Regions from separate parts of the Mesorhizobium sp. M8A.F.Ca.ET.057.01.1.1 genome, predicted to be linked through region 1. Evidence: predicted binding sites of a transcription regulator. Region 1 holds the regulator's gene; the other holds the start of a gene.

Region 1 (8,377 bases):
GATCCAGCGCCCTTCAATCTCGCCGAGGCGATCGAGGACGTGGCGACGCTGGTGTCGACGCGGGCCAAGGAAAAGGACCTCGAACTCATCGTGCGTATCGAGCCGCGGCTCGAAAGCCTGTTCATCGGCGATGTCGGCCGCATCCGGCAAATCGTCACCAACCTGCTCGGCAACGCGGTGAAGTTCACCGATGAAGGCCACGTGCTGGTCGACGTGACCGGCGAACGGGTTCCGACGGGGACCAGGCTGACGATCTCGGTCACCGACACCGGCATCGGCATCCCCGAGGAAAAACTGAAACTGGTGTTCGAGAAATTCAGCCAGGTCGACACGTCGTCGACGAGGCGTCACGAAGGCACCGGCCTTGGCCTTGCCATCACCTCGCGGCTGGTCGACCTGATGGGCGGCGATATCGGGGTCGAGAGCGCCGAAGGCAAGGGATCGACCTTCTGGTTCACCGTGACGCTGCCCGGGGCCGGGCAGCAGAACGGGCAGCGCATCACGCCGGTGGACGTGACGGGCGCACGCGTGCTGATCGTCGACGACAATGCCGTCAACCGCGCCATCCTGACCGAGCAGATGACCTCCTGGACGTTCGATTCCTGCGCGGCCGAAAGCGGCGCAGAAGGCCTCAAGGTGCTGATCGCCGCGGCAGCCTATGGCGTGGCGGTCGACTGCGTGGTGCTGGACTACCAGATGCCCGAAATGACCGGCGCCGAAATGGCGCGCATCGTGCGCAACACCGAGGGCCTCGCGGACACGCCGATAATCATGCTGACCTCGGTCGACCAGTCGCTTGCCAACACCAGCTACCGCGATCTTGGGATCGACGCGCAGCTGATCAAGCCGGCACGCTCCTCGGCGCTCCTCGAGACGCTGGTCGCGACCATCCAGCGCCATCGCCACACCACCAGCGGCCACGCCGTTCAGCCGCCAGCGGGCGAGGTGCTCGAGGTTGCCCCGCGGTCGCCTCTGGCGGTAGCCGAGCAGCGCGCGCAGTTGCAGCCGCCACCGGTTCGTCCCAGGCCGCCTGCCACGGTCGGCGGGCACAGGCTGGATATCCTCGTGGCCGAGGACAACGAGGTGAACCAGATGGTCTTCACCCAGATCCTCGGCGAGACCGGCTATGGTTTCGAGATCGTCGGCAATGGCCGCAAGGCGCTCGACGCTTTCGGCACGCTCAATCCGTGCATGATCCTGATGGATGTCTCGATGCCGGAGATGAGCGGTCTCGAAGCGACCGCCGCGATCCGCCTGCTGGAGCAGGAAACCGGCACGCATGTGCCGATCGTCGGCGTCACCGCTCATGCGCTCAAGGGCGACCGCGAACGCTGCCTAGAGGCGGGCATGGACGACTATCTGCCCAAGCCGATCAGCCCCAGGGCCCTGCTCGAGAAGGTCGAGCGCTGGGTCGGCGCCGGCCGTCAGGTCCACCGCAACGCGGGATAGCACCCGCGTCGCCCGGATTTCAGGATCCGGCGAGGCAGATCGAGGGAATCAGCAAGGGATTGCTGCTACCCCTGCGTGCAGTGGCTATGGTGCGATCGCGCCATATCAAAGGCGGTCTCCAGCCGGAACAATAGCAAAATCGAATTCCGCTCTTCTCGGTTACGGGCGGGAGCAGCGACCGCCTGCAAGAAACAGCGTCACCTACCCCAACGGACCTGTTTTTGGCGATGGCCCGGCCATGACACGCTCTGGCTGCGAGCAACGCGCTCCCGTCCGGATTTTCTTCACGTGGGAAAGCTCGGTCGAATCCCGGGTGGTTTCAACTGTCGGACGGCTCAAGCCCCTGATTCCGGCGGTAAACCCGGACCGCGCCGCGAGTGCCGGGCATCAGCGCCTTTCCCGGTGCGGGCGACGCGTTACCGGGCTGACACGAAACTGTCATGCGACTGTTATAATCCAGGGCTATTGGCCTCAGCGGGCGCCGGAGGAAATGGCGCCGAGAGACCATCTTCCGAACAGGAGCAGGCCACATGAGACATTTCATCCGCTCGGCGGCCGTTGCGATTGCAATGGCTGCGGCGTCCACCCTCACCCTTTCCGCAGCAATGGCAGCTGACCTTTCCGGCGCCGGCTCGACCTTCATCTATCCGGTGTTCGCCAAATGGGCCGACACCTACAAGAAGGACACCGGCATCGGCTTGAACTATCAGTCGATCGGCTCGGGCGGTGGCATCAAGCAGGTCATCGCCAAGACCGTGACCTTCGGCGCCACCGACAAGCCGATGTCCGATGCCGATCTGGAAAAGAACGGCCTCGTGCAGTTCCCGATGGTGATGGGCGGCATCGTGCCGATCGTCAACCTCACGGGCATCAAGCCGGGCGAACTCGTCCTCGACGGCAAGACGCTGGCCCAGATCTATCTCGGCGCCATCACCACCTGGGACGACGCCGCGATCAAGGCGCTGAACCCCTCGCTCACCCTGCCGTCGACCGCGATCGCCGTCGTGCATCGTTCGGACGGCTCGGGCACGACCTTCAACTTCACCGACTACCTCGTGAAGCTTTCGCCCGACTGGAAGGACAAGGTTGGTTCGGACACGGCCGTCGAATGGCCGACCGGCGTCGGCGCCAAGGGCAGCGAAGGCGTTGCCAACACCGTCAAGCAGACCGACGGCGGCATCGGCTACGTCGAATATGCCTATGCCAAGCAGAACAAGCTGTCTTACTCCAAGATGCTGAATGCAGCCGGCAAGGTCGTCGAGCCGTCGCTCGAATCCTTCGGCGCCGCCGCTTCGAATGCCGACTTCAAGACTGCCAAGAACTTCAACGTCATCATCACCAACGAGCCCGGCGACGCCACCTGGCCGATCGCCGCCTCGACCTGGGTGCTGATCCACAAGGCTCCGGACGATGCCGCCGCCACCGGCGAAGCGCTGAAGTTCTTTGCCTGGGCCTACAAGGACGGCAAGGAAACCGCCAAGGCGCTCGACTACGTGTCGATCCCCGACAGCGTCGTCGACCTGATCAAGGCTTCGTGGAAGGCCGACATCCAGGCCGGCGGCAAGCCGGTCTACGCTGGCGAGTAATATCATCCGAAGGAGCGCCGCTTTAAGCGGCGCTCCTTTTTCTCAACACAAAGAGCCGAGCTTGCCATGAGTGCTGTTCAGGAAGCCTTGCCAGCCATCAAGGGCTCGCGCGATGCCATCGTCAGACGTTTCGCGTTGACGGACACGATCTTCCATGCGGCGACCCGTGCCGCCGCGATCCTGGTGCTGGTCCTGCTTGGCGGTGTCGCCATCTCGTTGTTTGCCGGTTCCTGGCAAGCGCTCTCGACCTTCGGCTTCTCCTTTCTGACCACGGAAAGCTGGAACCCGGTGACCGAGAAATTCGGTGCGCTGGCGCCCATCTACGGCACCATCATTACATCCGCCATCGCCATCCTGATTGCCGTGCCGCTCGGCATTGGCATCGCGATCTTTCTCACCGAACTTTGCCCGCGCCCATTGCGGCGCCCGATTGGCATGGCGGTCGAATTGCTCGCCGGCATCCCCTCGATCATCTACGGCATCTGGGGCCTGTTCGTGCTGGCACCGTTCCTGCAGACGACGGTGCAACCCTTTATCATCTGGCTGTTCCATGGTGTTCCCGGGCTTAACAACCTGTTTGCCGGCCCCCCCTATGGTATCGGCCTGCTCACCTCGGCGATGATCCTCGCCATCATGATCCTGCCTTTCATCACCTCGATCACCAAGGACGTGTTCGACACGGTGCCGTCGGTGTTGAAAGAGTCGGCCTACGGCATCGGTTGTACGACCTGGGAAGTGACGCGGCGCGTGGTCATTCCCTATACCCGGATCGGAATCATGGGCGGCATCATGCTCGCCCTTGGCCGTGCGCTCGGCGAAACGATGGCCGTCACTTTCGTCATCGGCAACGCGCACCGCATCTCGACTTCGCTGTTCGCGCCCGCCACGACGATCTCGGCGACCATCGCCAACGAATTCACCGAAGCCGTTGGCGATCTCTATACGTCCTCGCTGGTGGCGCTCGGCCTGATCCTGTTCGTCATCACCTTCCTCATCCTTGCCATCGCACGCTACATGCTGATGCGCATCGACGCCCGCACCGGAGCCTGACCGATGTCGACAGCCGCATCGCTTCACCAAAGCCGCAAGCGCAGGAATGGCGTGATGATGGCGCTGTGCGTCGTCGCCGCCGGCATTGGCCTCGCCTGGCTGGCGCTTATCCTCGGCGCGCTGCTCTACAAGGGCCTGTCCGGCGTCTCGCTGGCTGTGTTCACCGAAATGACGCCTCCGCCCGGCGACGCCGGCGGCCTGCTCAATGCCATCTACGGCAGCGTGGTGATGACGATCATCGCCGTGATCGTCGGCACGCCGATCGGCGTGCTCGCCGGTACCTACATGGCCGAATACGGTCGCTTCTCCAAGCTTACCACCATCGTGCGCTTCATCAACGATATCCTGTTGTCGGCGCCATCGATCATCATCGGCCTGTTCGTCTACGAGTTGATGGTGCGGCCGATGGGACATTTCTCCGCCATTGCCGGCGCCGTTGCGCTTGCCATCCTGGTCATTCCGGTCGTGGTGCGCACCACCGAGGACATGCTCAACCTGGTGCCGAACGCGCTGCGTGAAGCCGGCACCGCGATCGGCGCGCCGCGCTGGGTGGTCATCAAATCGGTCGCTTACCGTGCAGCGCTTTCCGGCATTGTCACAGGCATATTGCTCGCCATCGCCCGCATCTCCGGCGAGACGGCGCCGCTGCTCTTCACCGCGCTCAACAACCAGTTCTGGTCGAGCAATCTCAACGCGCCGATGGCCAGCCTGCCTGTCACCATCTTCCAGTTCGCTCTCAGTCCCTATGAGGAATGGCAGCAACTGGCATGGACCGGCGCACTCATAATCACCCTGACGGTTCTCGGCCTGAGCATTTTCGCCCGCAGCCTTACCGGACGCAGAGAGGACAGATGAAACCGATGTTGTCCACCGAGTTGAACACGCCCGAAGTGGCCGTGGATAAGGCCAAGATCGAGGTCAAGAACCTCAACTTCTACTACGGCCAGTCGAAGGCGTTGAAGGATATCAGCCTGTCGCTGCCCGAGCGCAGCGTTACCGCCTTCATCGGCCCGTCGGGCTGCGGGAAGTCGACGTTGCTGCGCGTCTTCAACCGCATCTACGAGCTCTACCCGAAGCAGAGCGCCGACGGCCAGGTGCTGCTCGACGGCCAGAACATCCTCGACCGCTCGCAGGATCTCAACCTCCTGCGCACCAAGATCGGCATGGTGTTCCAGAAGCCGACGCCGTTCCCGATGTCGATCTACGAGAACATCGCTTTCGGCGTCCGTCTCTACGAGAAGATCAGCAAGTCCGAGATGGACGGCCGTGTCGAACAGGCGCTGAAGCGCGCGGCATTGTGGACCGAGGTCAAGGACAAGCTCAACGCCAGCGGCCTCAGCCTGTCGGGCGGCCAGCAGCAGCGTCTTTGCATCGCACGCACCGTGGCGGTGAAGCCGGAAGTCATCCTGCTCGACGAACCGGCCTCGGCGCTCGATCCGCTGTCGACCGCCAAGATCGAGGAACTGATCGACGAGCTGCAGGCCGACTACACGATCGTCATCGTCACCCACAACATGCAGCAGGCGGCGCGCGTGTCGCGCCAGACGGCTTTCATGTATCTGGGCGAACTGGTCGAATTCGACAAGACCGAGAAGATCTTCACGTCGCCTCGCGAGAAGCGCACGCAGGACTACATCACCGGCCGCTTCGGCTGATATCACGCATACGAGGACCAGGATCATGGCCGAACACACAGTCGCAGCCTTCGATGAGGATCTCGGACAGATCAGCAGGCTTATCAGCGACATGGGCGATCTCGCCGGCACGATGGTCGGCGGTGCCACCAAGGCTCTGCTGAATTCCGACAACGCGCTGGCACAGCGCGTCGTCTCCGACGACGCCATCATGGATGCGCGCCAGCGCGAACTCGACGACCGCGCCATCACCCTGATCGCCAAGCGCCAGCCGATGGCCGACGATCTGCGTCATGTCGTCGGCTCGATCCGCATGGCGGGCGACCTCGAGCGCATCGGCGACCTTGCCAAGAACATCGCCAAGCGTGTCGGTTCCGTCGGCCTCGCCGCCACGCCGCGCGACTTGTCGCACTCGATCGACTCCATGGCGCAGCTGGTGCTGATCCAGGTGCAGGGCGTGGTCGAGGAATATGCGGCCGGCGATGCCGCCGCCCTCGCCAAGCTCAGGAATGACGACGAACGCATCGACGTCAAATATACCTCGGTGTTCCGCGAACTGCTGACCTACATGATGGAGGATCCGCGCAACATCACGGCTTGCACGCATCTCTTGTTCTGCGCCAAGAATCTCGAACGCATCGGCGACCATGTGACCAACATCGCCGAGAATGCGTATTATGTGCTGACCGGAACGCAACTGCCCGCCAACCGTCCGAAGCAGGACGAGACGGCGATGTCGGCGCCGGCGGCTTGACGATAGGATGATCTGCCAATGATCGCGCCACGCATCATGGTGGTGGAGGACGAGGAGCCGCTCGGCGTGCTCCTCCGCTACAATCTGGAATCGGAAGGCTACCAGGTCGAGGTGGTGCCGCGCGGCGACGAAGCCGAGATCCGCCTCCAGGAGAACGTGCCCGACCTCCTGGTGCTCGACTGGATGGTGCCGGCTGTTTCCGGCATTGAACTCTGTCGGCGCCTGCGAATGCGGCCCGAGACCGAGAGGCTGCCGATCATCATGCTGACGGCGCGCGGCGAGGAGAGCGACCGCGTGCGCGGCCTCTCGACCGGCGCCGACGATTATCTGGTCAAGCCGTTCTCGACGCCGGAATTCATGGCCCGGGTCAAGGCGTTGCTGCGCCGCGCCAAGCCGGAAGTGCTGTCCAGCGTGCTCAAGGTCGGCGACATCGTGCTCGACCGTGAATCGCACCGGGTCTATCGCAAGAAGAGCGAAATCCGGCTCGGGCCGACCGAGTTCCGGCTGCTGGAATTCATGATGCGCCATCCCGGCCGGGTGTTCTCGCGCAGCCAGTTGCTCGACAATGTCTGGGGCGAGACGATCTATATCGACGAGCGCACGGTGGACGTGCATGTCGGCCGGCTGCGCAAGGCGGTCAACAATGGCCGCATGCCCGACGTCATCCGCACCATCCGCGGGGCTGGATACGCGATCAGGGAAGACTAGGTCGAGGGCGGCTACGCCCCTGACTTCGTCATCCACGGGCGGCGCAGACCCGAGGATCCATCCCGGGACCTCGACGCGTCGCCGCAGTGCGGAATTCTGCACCGTTGCACTCTACGATCGAGGTCCCGGCATGGATCCCAGGGTCTCCTCGACGCCGCTTCGCGGCTGCTCCGCCCAGGGATGACGACCTTGAGGGTGCTCGGCCAACCTCCAGCATTGGTGGTGATTCACCGGAGCGTTAGCTCAGGCGATGCTCTTCCCAGCACCGCCTCTCGCCTGCACGCCCGGCGCGAAAATCTCCTGGTCGACGAAGCTCAAGGCGCGCATGGCGCAGCCTTCGCGGATGAGCGGCAGTTCGTTCGGCTCGGTGTCGAAGGAAATCGATTCCGAATGCTGGCCGCCGGCGGTCTGGGCGATGGCCTCGCGCAAGGCCGGCTCGATCAGGTCGAAGGCGGCGGCACTGACGCCGACCATGGCGACCGGCGCCGGGTCGATCAGCGCAAACAGACTGCCCAGCCCATAGCCCAGCGCCTCGCCGGCCTTGCGATAGGCTTCGCGCTCCGGTCCGTCTTTCTCCCTTGCCGTAGCGGCGAGTGTCCGCATCTGCGCGTCGCTGACATCGGCGACCGGTTCGGCGTCCTCGCCAAGCTGCCTGGCATTACGCCAGATGGCATAGTTGCCGGCATAGGCCTCGACGCAGCCGCGCCGCCCGCAGCGGCAGAGCGCGCCGCCCGGGCGATGGATCATGTGGCCGAATTCGCCGCCCGATGAATGCGTGCCGGTGAACAGCTCGCCCTTCAGCACCAGGCCCATGCCAATGCCGTGCGAGAGCAGGATGGCGATGAAGTCGTCGCGGTACCGTTGGGGGTCGCGCCAGCGCAGCGCCACCGCCATCATGTTGCAGTCGTTCTCCATCGTGGCGGGGATGCCGAATTCGGCTTCGAGTATGTCGGCGAAGGCAATGTCTGTCTGTGGCGTGATCGGCGACCACAGCATGGCACGCGCCTTGGTGTCGGTGATGCCCTGGATCGCCAGCGCGATGCGGGCAACACTGCGGACATCGAGATCGGGGTCCTCGATGCGGCGGCGCACTATTGCCGTGCATTCGCCGATAAGCGCCTCGCGCGACATGGTCAGCGTGTCCAGCCGGCGCTGTTCCTCGGCGACCACCTGGCCGGCATAATCGATGACGGCGA
Region 2 (8,377 bases), 3.2 Mb from region 1:
GACGAGGAACGTGTCGCCATTGGCGGAAGGGCCGGGTTCGGTAAACTCCTGCTTGCCGAAATAGAGGGCCACACCCGCCGCCAGAACCATCAGCATCACCGAGGAGATGACGAAGTTCATGAACACGACGATCTGGCTGCGCGAAGCGCGCGACCGTTTCGGCGGCGGCGTTCCAGCCTCCGGCCGCAGCGCCTCGCTGGCCGTCTTCGGCACGATCGGCCCGGTATTCGCCGGCCTTTGCCCGAATTCTCCGTTGCCTGACGGATTTGTGTTCATTTCGCCCTACCGTTCGATCTCTCAACGAATCCCCTGCGGCAGAGTAGGGGCGAATATGGCAAAATTGACGGCACGCCAAAGCACCGCCCGGCAGCTCGGTCAGCCATTATAACGCTGGAAGACGAGCGAGGCGTTGGTGCCGCCGAAGCCGAAGGAATTGGACAGTGCCACGTCGATCTGGCGCGGGCGTGGCTTGTTCGGCACCAGGTCGATCGCGGTTTCGCGTTCGGGATTGTCGAGGTTGATGGTCGCCGGTGCGATATTGTCACGGATGGCGAGGATCGAAAAGATCGCTTCGGCGGCGCCGGCCGCGCCCAGCAAATGGCCGATCGACGACTTGGTCGACGACATCGAAATCTTGGACGCCGCATTGCCGACCAGCCGCTCGACAGCGCCGAGTTCGATCGTATCGGCCATGGTCGAGGTGCCGTGCGCATTGATGTAATCGACATCGGCCGGCGTAAGCTTTGCCCGGTTCAGCGCCGCCGTCATGCAACGGAAGGCTCCGTCGCCATCTTCGGCCGGTGCGGTGATGTGATAGGCGTCGCCGGTCAGACCGTAGCCGGTCACTTCGGCATAGATCTTGGCGCCGCGCGCCTTGGCATGCTCGAGCTCTTCCAGCACGACGACACCGGCGCCTTCGCCCATGACGAAGCCGTCGCGGTCGCGGTCGTAGGGCCGCGAGGCGGTTTGCGGGGTGTCGTTGCGCTCGGTCGAGAGTGCCCGGCAGGCCGCGAAGCCGGCGAGCGACAGTCGGGTCACCGGCGATTCGGCGCCGCCGGCCAGCATGATGTCGGCATCGCCGAAGATGATCAGCCGGGCCGCGTCGCCAATGGCGTGCGCACCGGTCGAACAGGCGGTGACGACAGCGTGGTTGGGGCCTTTCAATCCGTGCCGGATCGAAACCTGGCCCGACACGAGATTGATGATGTTTCCGGGAATGAAGAACGGGCTGATGCGGCGCGGGCCGCGTTCCTTCAGGATGATCGCGTTCTCGGCGATGCCCTCGAGGCCGCCGATGCCGGAGCCGATCAGCACACCGGTGGCGCAACGCTCTTCTTCGGTTGAAGGCTGCCAGCCGGAATCCTTCAGCGCTTCATCGGCGGCCGCGATCCCGTACAGGATGAAGTCGCCGATCTTGCGAAGTTCCTTCGGCTCAAGAATGGCTTCAGGATTGAGCGTACCGTTGGAGCCGTCGCCACGCGGAATGACGTGGGCGATCTTGCAGGCAAGATCGTCCACCTCGAACTCGGTGACGCGCTTGGCAGCGCTGCGGCCGGTCAGCAGTTGCTTCCAGCCGTGCTCGAAGCCCATACCGAACGGCGAAACCAGGCCAAGGCCCGTGACGACGACACGCCTCATCGCAGGTCCTCCCCGGTGACGACTGCGGAAAGCGTCAGGCCGAAGCCTTGTCGATGTACTTCACCGCATCGCCAACGGTCAGAATGGTCTCGGCTGCGTCGTCGGGGATCTCGACGCCGAATTCTTCTTCGAACGCCATGACGAGTTCAACCGTGTCGAGGCTGTCAGCGCCCAGATCATCGATGAAGCTCGCCTGCTCCGTCACTTTGTCGGCATCGACGCCAAGGTGCTCGATGACGATCTTTTTGACGCGCTCTGCGGTGTCACTCATTTGGGGCATCCTCGTCTTTTGTTTGTCTGTCTTCGTTAGCGGGCGGAATGCCGCTAATCAAGCTGAAAGATGGTCCTGCCGGAAACGCAACGGCCACGGACCGGTTTTTGCCCGAACCGCCGGGTTGCGGGCCGCATTACACGAAAAATAGCCGAGGTCCAAGCCGAAATGGTGGGTTTTCACAGCGCGGCGGTGTTGCTGCCGGAGCTCGCTCAGATCATCGCCATGCCGCCATTCACGTGAATGGTCTGCCCGGTTACGTAGGCGGCCTCGTTCGAAGCCAGATAAGCAACGGCGGACGCCACTTCGGCACTGGTACCCATGCGCTTGGTGGGGATCGCCGCCATGATCGCCTCTTTCTGCTTGTCGTTGAGCTTGTCGGTCATCGCCGATTCGATGAAGCCCGGAGCGACGCAGTTGACGGTGATGTTGCGGGTGGCGATTTCCTGCGCCAGCGATTTGGACAAGCCGATCATGCCGGCCTTGGAGGCGCAGTAGTTCGCCTGGCCGGGATTGCCGGTCACGCCGACCACCGAAGTGATGTTGATGATGCGGCCATGGCGGCGCCGCATCATCGGGTGGGTCAGTTCACGGGTCAGCCGGAAAACGGCGGTGAGATTGACCTCCAGCACCGTATCCCAGTCGGCGTCCGACATGCGCACGAACAGGCCGTCCTTGGTGATGCCGGCATTGTTGACCAGGATGTCGACGCCCTCGAGATCGGCCTCCGCCTTCTGGCCGAGTGCCTTGACCTCGTCACGATTCGACAGGTTGGCCGGGAACAGCTTGACCCGATCGCCCAGTTCGGAGGCCAGCGCCTCCAGTTTCTCGACGCGCGTGCCGTGCAGGCCGACGATCGCGCCCTGCGCATGCAGCACCTTGGCGATCGCCTCGCCGATGCCCCCCGATGCGCCGGTGACAAGCGCCTTGCGGCCGGTCAATTCGAACATTTTTGTCTCCAGGTTGAGAAGAGGGCACCCCTAATAGGGATGGTCTCAAATGGCGCTTTATGCAAGCGCCGCCAGTGCCGCCTCGACCTCGGCCGAGGAACCGACGGACGCGGTGGCGATGTCGCGGTTGATCCGGCGAGCCAGTCCCGAAAGCACCTTGCCGGCGCCGATCTCGTAAAGCGTGGTGACGCCGTTGGCGCCGAACCATTCCACCGTTTCGCGCCAGCGCACGCGACCGGTCACCTGCTCGACCAGGCGCCCGGCGATCTCGTCGGGATCGGTCGACGGCTGCACCGACACGTTGGACACGACGGGAACGACTGGCGCGGTCTTTGCCACGCCGGCAAGCGCCTCGCGCATGACGTTGGCCGCCGGCGCCATCAGCGCCGAATGGAAGGGCGCCGACACCTGCAGCATCAGCGCACGCTTGGCGCCCTTTTCGGTGCACAGTTTCGCTGCCAGCTCAACCGCGGCCTTCGCACCTGAGATGACAAGCTGGCCGCCGCCATTGTCGTTGGCGATCTGGCAAATCGAGACCTTGGCGGCCTCGGCGCAGGCATTTTCGACATCGGCCTGATCCAACCCGATGATCGCAGCCATGGCGCCCTCGCCGGCCGGCACCGCCGCCTGCATGGCGTTGCCGCGAATGCGCAGCAGCCGAGCGGCATCGGCAACGGAAACGAAGCCGGCGGCGGCGAGTGCCGAATATTCGCCCAGCGAATGGCCGGCGACATAGGCGACCTTGTCCTTCAGCGAGAAACCGCGCGCTTCCAGCGCGCTGATTGCCGCCAGCGATACCGCCATGAGGGCCGGCTGCGCGTTGGCCGTCAGCGTCAAGGTCTCTTCGGGACCTTCCCAGATCAGCTTCGACAGGTTTTCGCCGAGCGCATCATCGACTTCCTGGAAGATCCTGCGCGCTTCGGGAAAGGCATCGGCGAGATCCTTGCCCATGCCGACAGCCTGGCTGCCTTGTCCTGGAAAGGTAAATGCGACGGCCATGCGAGGGCTCCCCAGACTGGTTCTGCTTGCCTGATACTACGAATTTTCCCTGCCTGTGACGCAAGGCAGACCGCCAAGTCAAGCCACTTCAGCCCACGCCGAAAGCCGTATCCTCGCGCGAGTGCCTGTTCCGAAAGGGCTTTTTGGCGATCACACCTGATGAAAACCGCTCACGAATCGTTTGCTGGCTCTTCTTATTTCCGTCACAGGCGCTAGCTTTGCGTGACAATTATATGACAATCGAATGACGTGGGTTGTCTTTGGGTGGGAAGTTAAAGTGGCAAAGAGTTCCAAACGTGCCGGCAACGCCGCGCCGCAGTTCCTTGAAGACGATCCGTCCACCGGCTATCTGCCCGGCCGGAGATGGCCGGTCGTCCGTTACGGGCTGATCAGCCTGGCGATCTCGGCCGTCCTGGTGTTTGCCATCGAACTGATCGTGCGCGGTGATGTTGCCGGCACCGTTTCCTTCTTCCTGCAACCGTTCAAGCCGGGCTGGACCACCATCGTCGTGTTCGCGCTGGTCCTGATCGGCCTCGATGCCGTGCTCGGCCGCAGTCATCAGAGCCTGATGATCGTCGCGCCGCTGACCCTATCGCTGGCCTTTGTCGGCCACCAGAAGTCGCATTATCTCGGCGACCCGCTCTATCCGACGGACTTCCTGTACGCCCGGCAGATCTTCGCGCTGTTGCCGCTGCTGGTGCGCGAGCGGCCAATGACCGCGCTCGCCATGGTCGCGGGGATCGTGGCCGGCCTGTCCGTGCTCGTCTACGGCTGGCGGCTTTGGCGCCGTAAGGTTCCAGCCCTCAGCCACAAGGGCCGCCTTGCCCGGCTGACGCTGGCGGTGCCGCTGCTCGCCTTCTTCGTCTCGATCATGGACTACGCCACCTTCTCGTGGACCAGGGACCGGCTGCAGATCATCCCGATCATGTGGGACCAGAAGGAAAACTACGCCTCCAACGGCTTTGCGCTCGCCTTCGCGCTCAACGTGCCGATGGCACATGTCTCTGCCCCGCCGGGCTATTCCGACAAGGCAATCGCGGCGATCGACAGGCCCGATGTGACCGCCTCGGTGCCGGCCCAGAAGCCGGACATCATCATCGTCATGAGCGAATCCTTCTGGGATTCGACCAAGCTGCCCGGCGTCACCATCACCCCCGATCCGATCCCCAATGTGCGGTCGCTCCGCTCGGGCTCGATGTTTTCACCCGAATTCGGCGGCATGACCGCCAATATCGAATTCGAAGCGCTGACCGGCTTCTCGAACGCCTTCCTGCCGGCCGGCAGCATCCCCTACCAGCAATATGTACGCACCCCGACGCCGTCGATGGCGACCTTCCTGAAGAGCGAAGGCTATAGGGCACGCGCCATCCATCCAGGCACCAACTGGTTCTGGAATCGCGGCGCCGTCTATGCCGATTTCGGCTTCAACGACTTCAAATCGGAAGAAACGCTGCCGCCCATGGAAAAGCGCGGACCGCTGGCATCCGACGCCGCGATGACCGACGAGATCATCCGCGAAGCCGACGCCAGCGACGACCCGGTCTTCTTCTTCGCCGTCAGCCTGCAGAACCATGGCCCGTATGAGCCGAACCGTTATTCGAACCCGACCCACTCGGTGCAAGCACCGATCAGCCAGTGGGCGCGCGACTCGCTGCTCTCCTACGCCGAGGGTTCAGCCGACGCGGACCGAGGCCTCGAGCGGCTGATCGAATGGGCCAAGACGCGCGAACGGCCAACGATTGTCGCCTTTTTCGGTGACCATCTGCCGCCGCTCGGACCGGTCTATGTCGAGACCGGCTTCCTGAAGGACAACGTCGCGCCCCGCAAGGAACCGACGCCGGAGGCCGCTCTCGAACATCACGCGACTCCGTTGATCATCTGGTCGAACCGTTCGGGCCCAGTCGAGAATCTGGGGACGGTGAGCCCTGCGTTCCTGCCCTATCATATCCTCACCGCCGCGGGCATCACCCACCCCTACTACACCGGCTTCCTGGGCGAGATGCGGGAGCGCTATCGCGTTGTCGACCGCAACCTGCTGCTCACGCCGGCCGGCGTGGCCACAGCCGACTGGTCGCGCCAGAAAGAGATCGATCCGGCGATCCGCGACTTCCGGCTGATCCAGTACGACATGATGTTCGGCAAGCGCCATGCCGCGCCCGACTTCTTCCCCGAGACGGTCGACAAGGTTGTCGCCCATACGAGTTGAAGGTCTGGATCCCTCGGTTGTACCGCGCGCTCTCGGTATCGGGCGCTCAATTCGTCAGTTGCAGCTTCGAGAACTTGTTGGCGATCTGCTGAAACACTTTCGGCAGCTTGGCCGGATCGTTGACGGCATAATAATCGCTCGGATCGGAAGCGCAGGCGCTGTAAAGCGTGCGGTTGGCGGCGGTGTCGGACTGCAGCACCATCGTGTAAATCTGCACGCCCTGGTTCTTCAACTGCGTGCAGACGCTCTTCGTCCAGCCGTCGACATTGCGAGCCGCCGTCGTCTGATTGTCCGACCCGAAGCGGCCACCCGCCAGATAACCGTAGGACGTGTAGTCGGACTTCGTCGATTGCTGGCTGGCGCCGTAGACGACGTTCTCACCGTCGGTGAGCAAGAGCACGATCTTGCTGACGCCAGGCGTCTTGAATGGCGCGCCGTCGGTATAGGGCGCGCCGGGCGAGAGCACCCGCATGCCCCAGGACAGCCCCTCCGAGACGTTGGTGCCGGAGCCGTTCCATTCCGTCATCTGGCTCGCCGCCTTGCGCAATTTGTCGAAATCGTCGGTCAGGGGAACGACGGGGGTCGGGCAGGAACGGTTGGGACCAACAGTGACGGGAGTTCCTGTCTCGGTGATAAGTTCGTTGGCCGGTGCCACATATTTAGCGACCTTTTCCTTGGTGGGTTTGTCGGGATCGCTGTCGAGGCCGCTGAAGTCGATGGCGAGCCGGTTGCCGCCTTTCTGTTTGTCTAGCTTGACCGTGTCGCTGGTGTCGCTGAGATAGGAATTGTTGTAGTATTTTGCCTCATTGCCATAGGAACTGGACGGCACCTGCGCCTCTCCCGGATCATCCGGCGCAAAATAGGGAACGAACAGCGTGTCGGGCTTAGCCGGGTCGGGCGGCGTGTCGGAAATGTTGTAGGCGCCGGCCCGTGCCTCCACGCAGCCCTTCCATCCCGTGTCGTTCCATCCGGGCTCGGCCCAACCGGTGTCCTTGAGCTGCCTGAACAGCGCCATGTGGTTCGGGCGCTTGCCGTCGATGACGGGGAAATTGATGCCGTTGGTCGAGGATTTGCCGTCCATGTCGATCCAGGACGGGTCGAACCCGTCGCCATTGACGTTCACGGCCGTGACGAAGGGAACCAGTGAAGCACGGACCTGGCGCGTCGGCGATTTTGTCGATTCGAGCGTATCCAGCAACGACTTCGTCGCCGTCCTCAGAGCCGTCATGCGGGCGCCGGCCATCGAGCCGGTATTGTCGAGAACCAGCACGACTTCGAGCTGGTTATTGGACTCGGCCGCCGAGGCATCGACCACGATGTGCTTGCTCTGGCCAAACAGGAAAGCGAAGTTCAGATTGACGTCGGCCGAGGCGACCGCCTTGGTCTTGATGAAATTGACGCCCCTGTCGACGGTCAGGGTCGCCTGCGCGTTGACGAGTTCGCCATGGCCAACGATGTTGGCCTGGAAATAGCGGTCGAAAGCATCGGTACGGGTCATGTCGAGGTCGCCAAGATGCGACGAGGCAAGGTTTGCCGCATCGAGCGCGTTCTGCAGGTTGCTCTTCGCCCGCATCATGGTCGAGACATCGGTCGCGAAGGCCACGGCCGACAGAATGGCCGGTAGCCCCAACCCCATCAGAAGCGCGAAATTGCCGCTCTTCGAGCGCCAGAACCTGTTGAGAAGCATCCTTACCCCCGAAAATGCTTGCCGCGTGTCATGCACGGTTGTCCGGGCTTTTGCGCCTTCCATGATGAATCGACCGTTGACGGCGGAGGGCAACCCTGCGCAACCTGACATTGTGGTTAAGGTCCGGTTGCCGGGGAAATCGCCAGGCCTTGCCGACGCCGCGGCTTGATTTTCCGGTGGTTGCGACATCGGGGACGCCGCTTGCCCTTGCCTTATCGGCGGATTGCTGTATAGACGCCGCCAATCTGCCGGTCCCAGCTGGGGGCTGAACGGAGGGCCGGAGGTTTTTTCGAGAACCTTCGTGTGAAGCCAGAAGCGCTTCCGCCTCCCGTGTCTCCGCTCTCGACCGTCTCGTCATGCTCCTTTCTTCCCCGCGCCTTTCGAGGCACATGCGGGTCAGAGAAGTTGCAGAGGCTTTTGCCGCCGGGAACCGGGAGAGAAACGAAGAAAGGCACTGAACCATAATGGCTCTTTACGAACATGTGTTTCTTGCCCGGCAGGACCTCTCGCAGCAGCAGGTCGATGCGCTTGTAGAACAGTACAAGGGCGTCATCGCAGCGAATGGCGGGTCCGTCGGCCGGGTGGAGAACTGGGGACTGAAGTCCCTCACCTACCGGGTCAACAAG

What was found. The regulator PhoB, encoded in region 1, activates phosphate uptake and scavenging genes when phosphate is short. The targets are predictions, from matches to a motif close to TGTCATNNANCTGTCAT.
Region 2: EJ077_RS19985 (LTA synthase family protein) is a predicted target of PhoB. The motif match lies at 4,081-4,097, and genes of this name have one in related genera.

The regions. Positions count from the first base shown of each region.
Region 1 is NZ_CP034454.1:767,262-775,638, forward strand. It holds gene EJ077_RS03520 (PAS domain-containing protein) at 1-1,449, shown strand, start outside; gene pstS (phosphate ABC transporter substrate-binding protein PstS) at 1,980-3,035, shown strand; gene pstC (phosphate ABC transporter permease subunit PstC) at 3,102-4,085, shown strand; gene pstA (phosphate ABC transporter permease PstA) at 4,089-4,940, shown strand; gene pstB (phosphate ABC transporter ATP-binding protein PstB) at 4,937-5,740, shown strand; gene phoU (phosphate signaling complex protein PhoU) at 5,766-6,473, shown strand; gene phoB (phosphate regulon transcriptional regulator PhoB) at 6,492-7,181, shown strand; gene EJ077_RS03555 (ROK family protein) at 7,425-8,377, opposite strand, start outside.
Region 2 is NZ_CP034454.1:4,176,130-4,184,506, forward strand. It holds partial or broken gene mltG (endolytic transglycosylase MltG) at 1-276, opposite strand, end outside; gene fabF (beta-ketoacyl-ACP synthase II) at 376-1,638, opposite strand; gene EJ077_RS19970 (acyl carrier protein) at 1,673-1,909, opposite strand; gene fabG (3-oxoacyl-[acyl-carrier-protein] reductase) at 2,122-2,859, opposite strand; gene fabD (ACP S-malonyltransferase) at 2,917-3,858, opposite strand; gene EJ077_RS19985 (LTA synthase family protein) at 4,103-6,064, shown strand; gene EJ077_RS19990 (pilus assembly protein) at 6,111-7,751, opposite strand; gene rpsF (30S ribosomal protein S6) at 8,216-8,377, shown strand, end outside.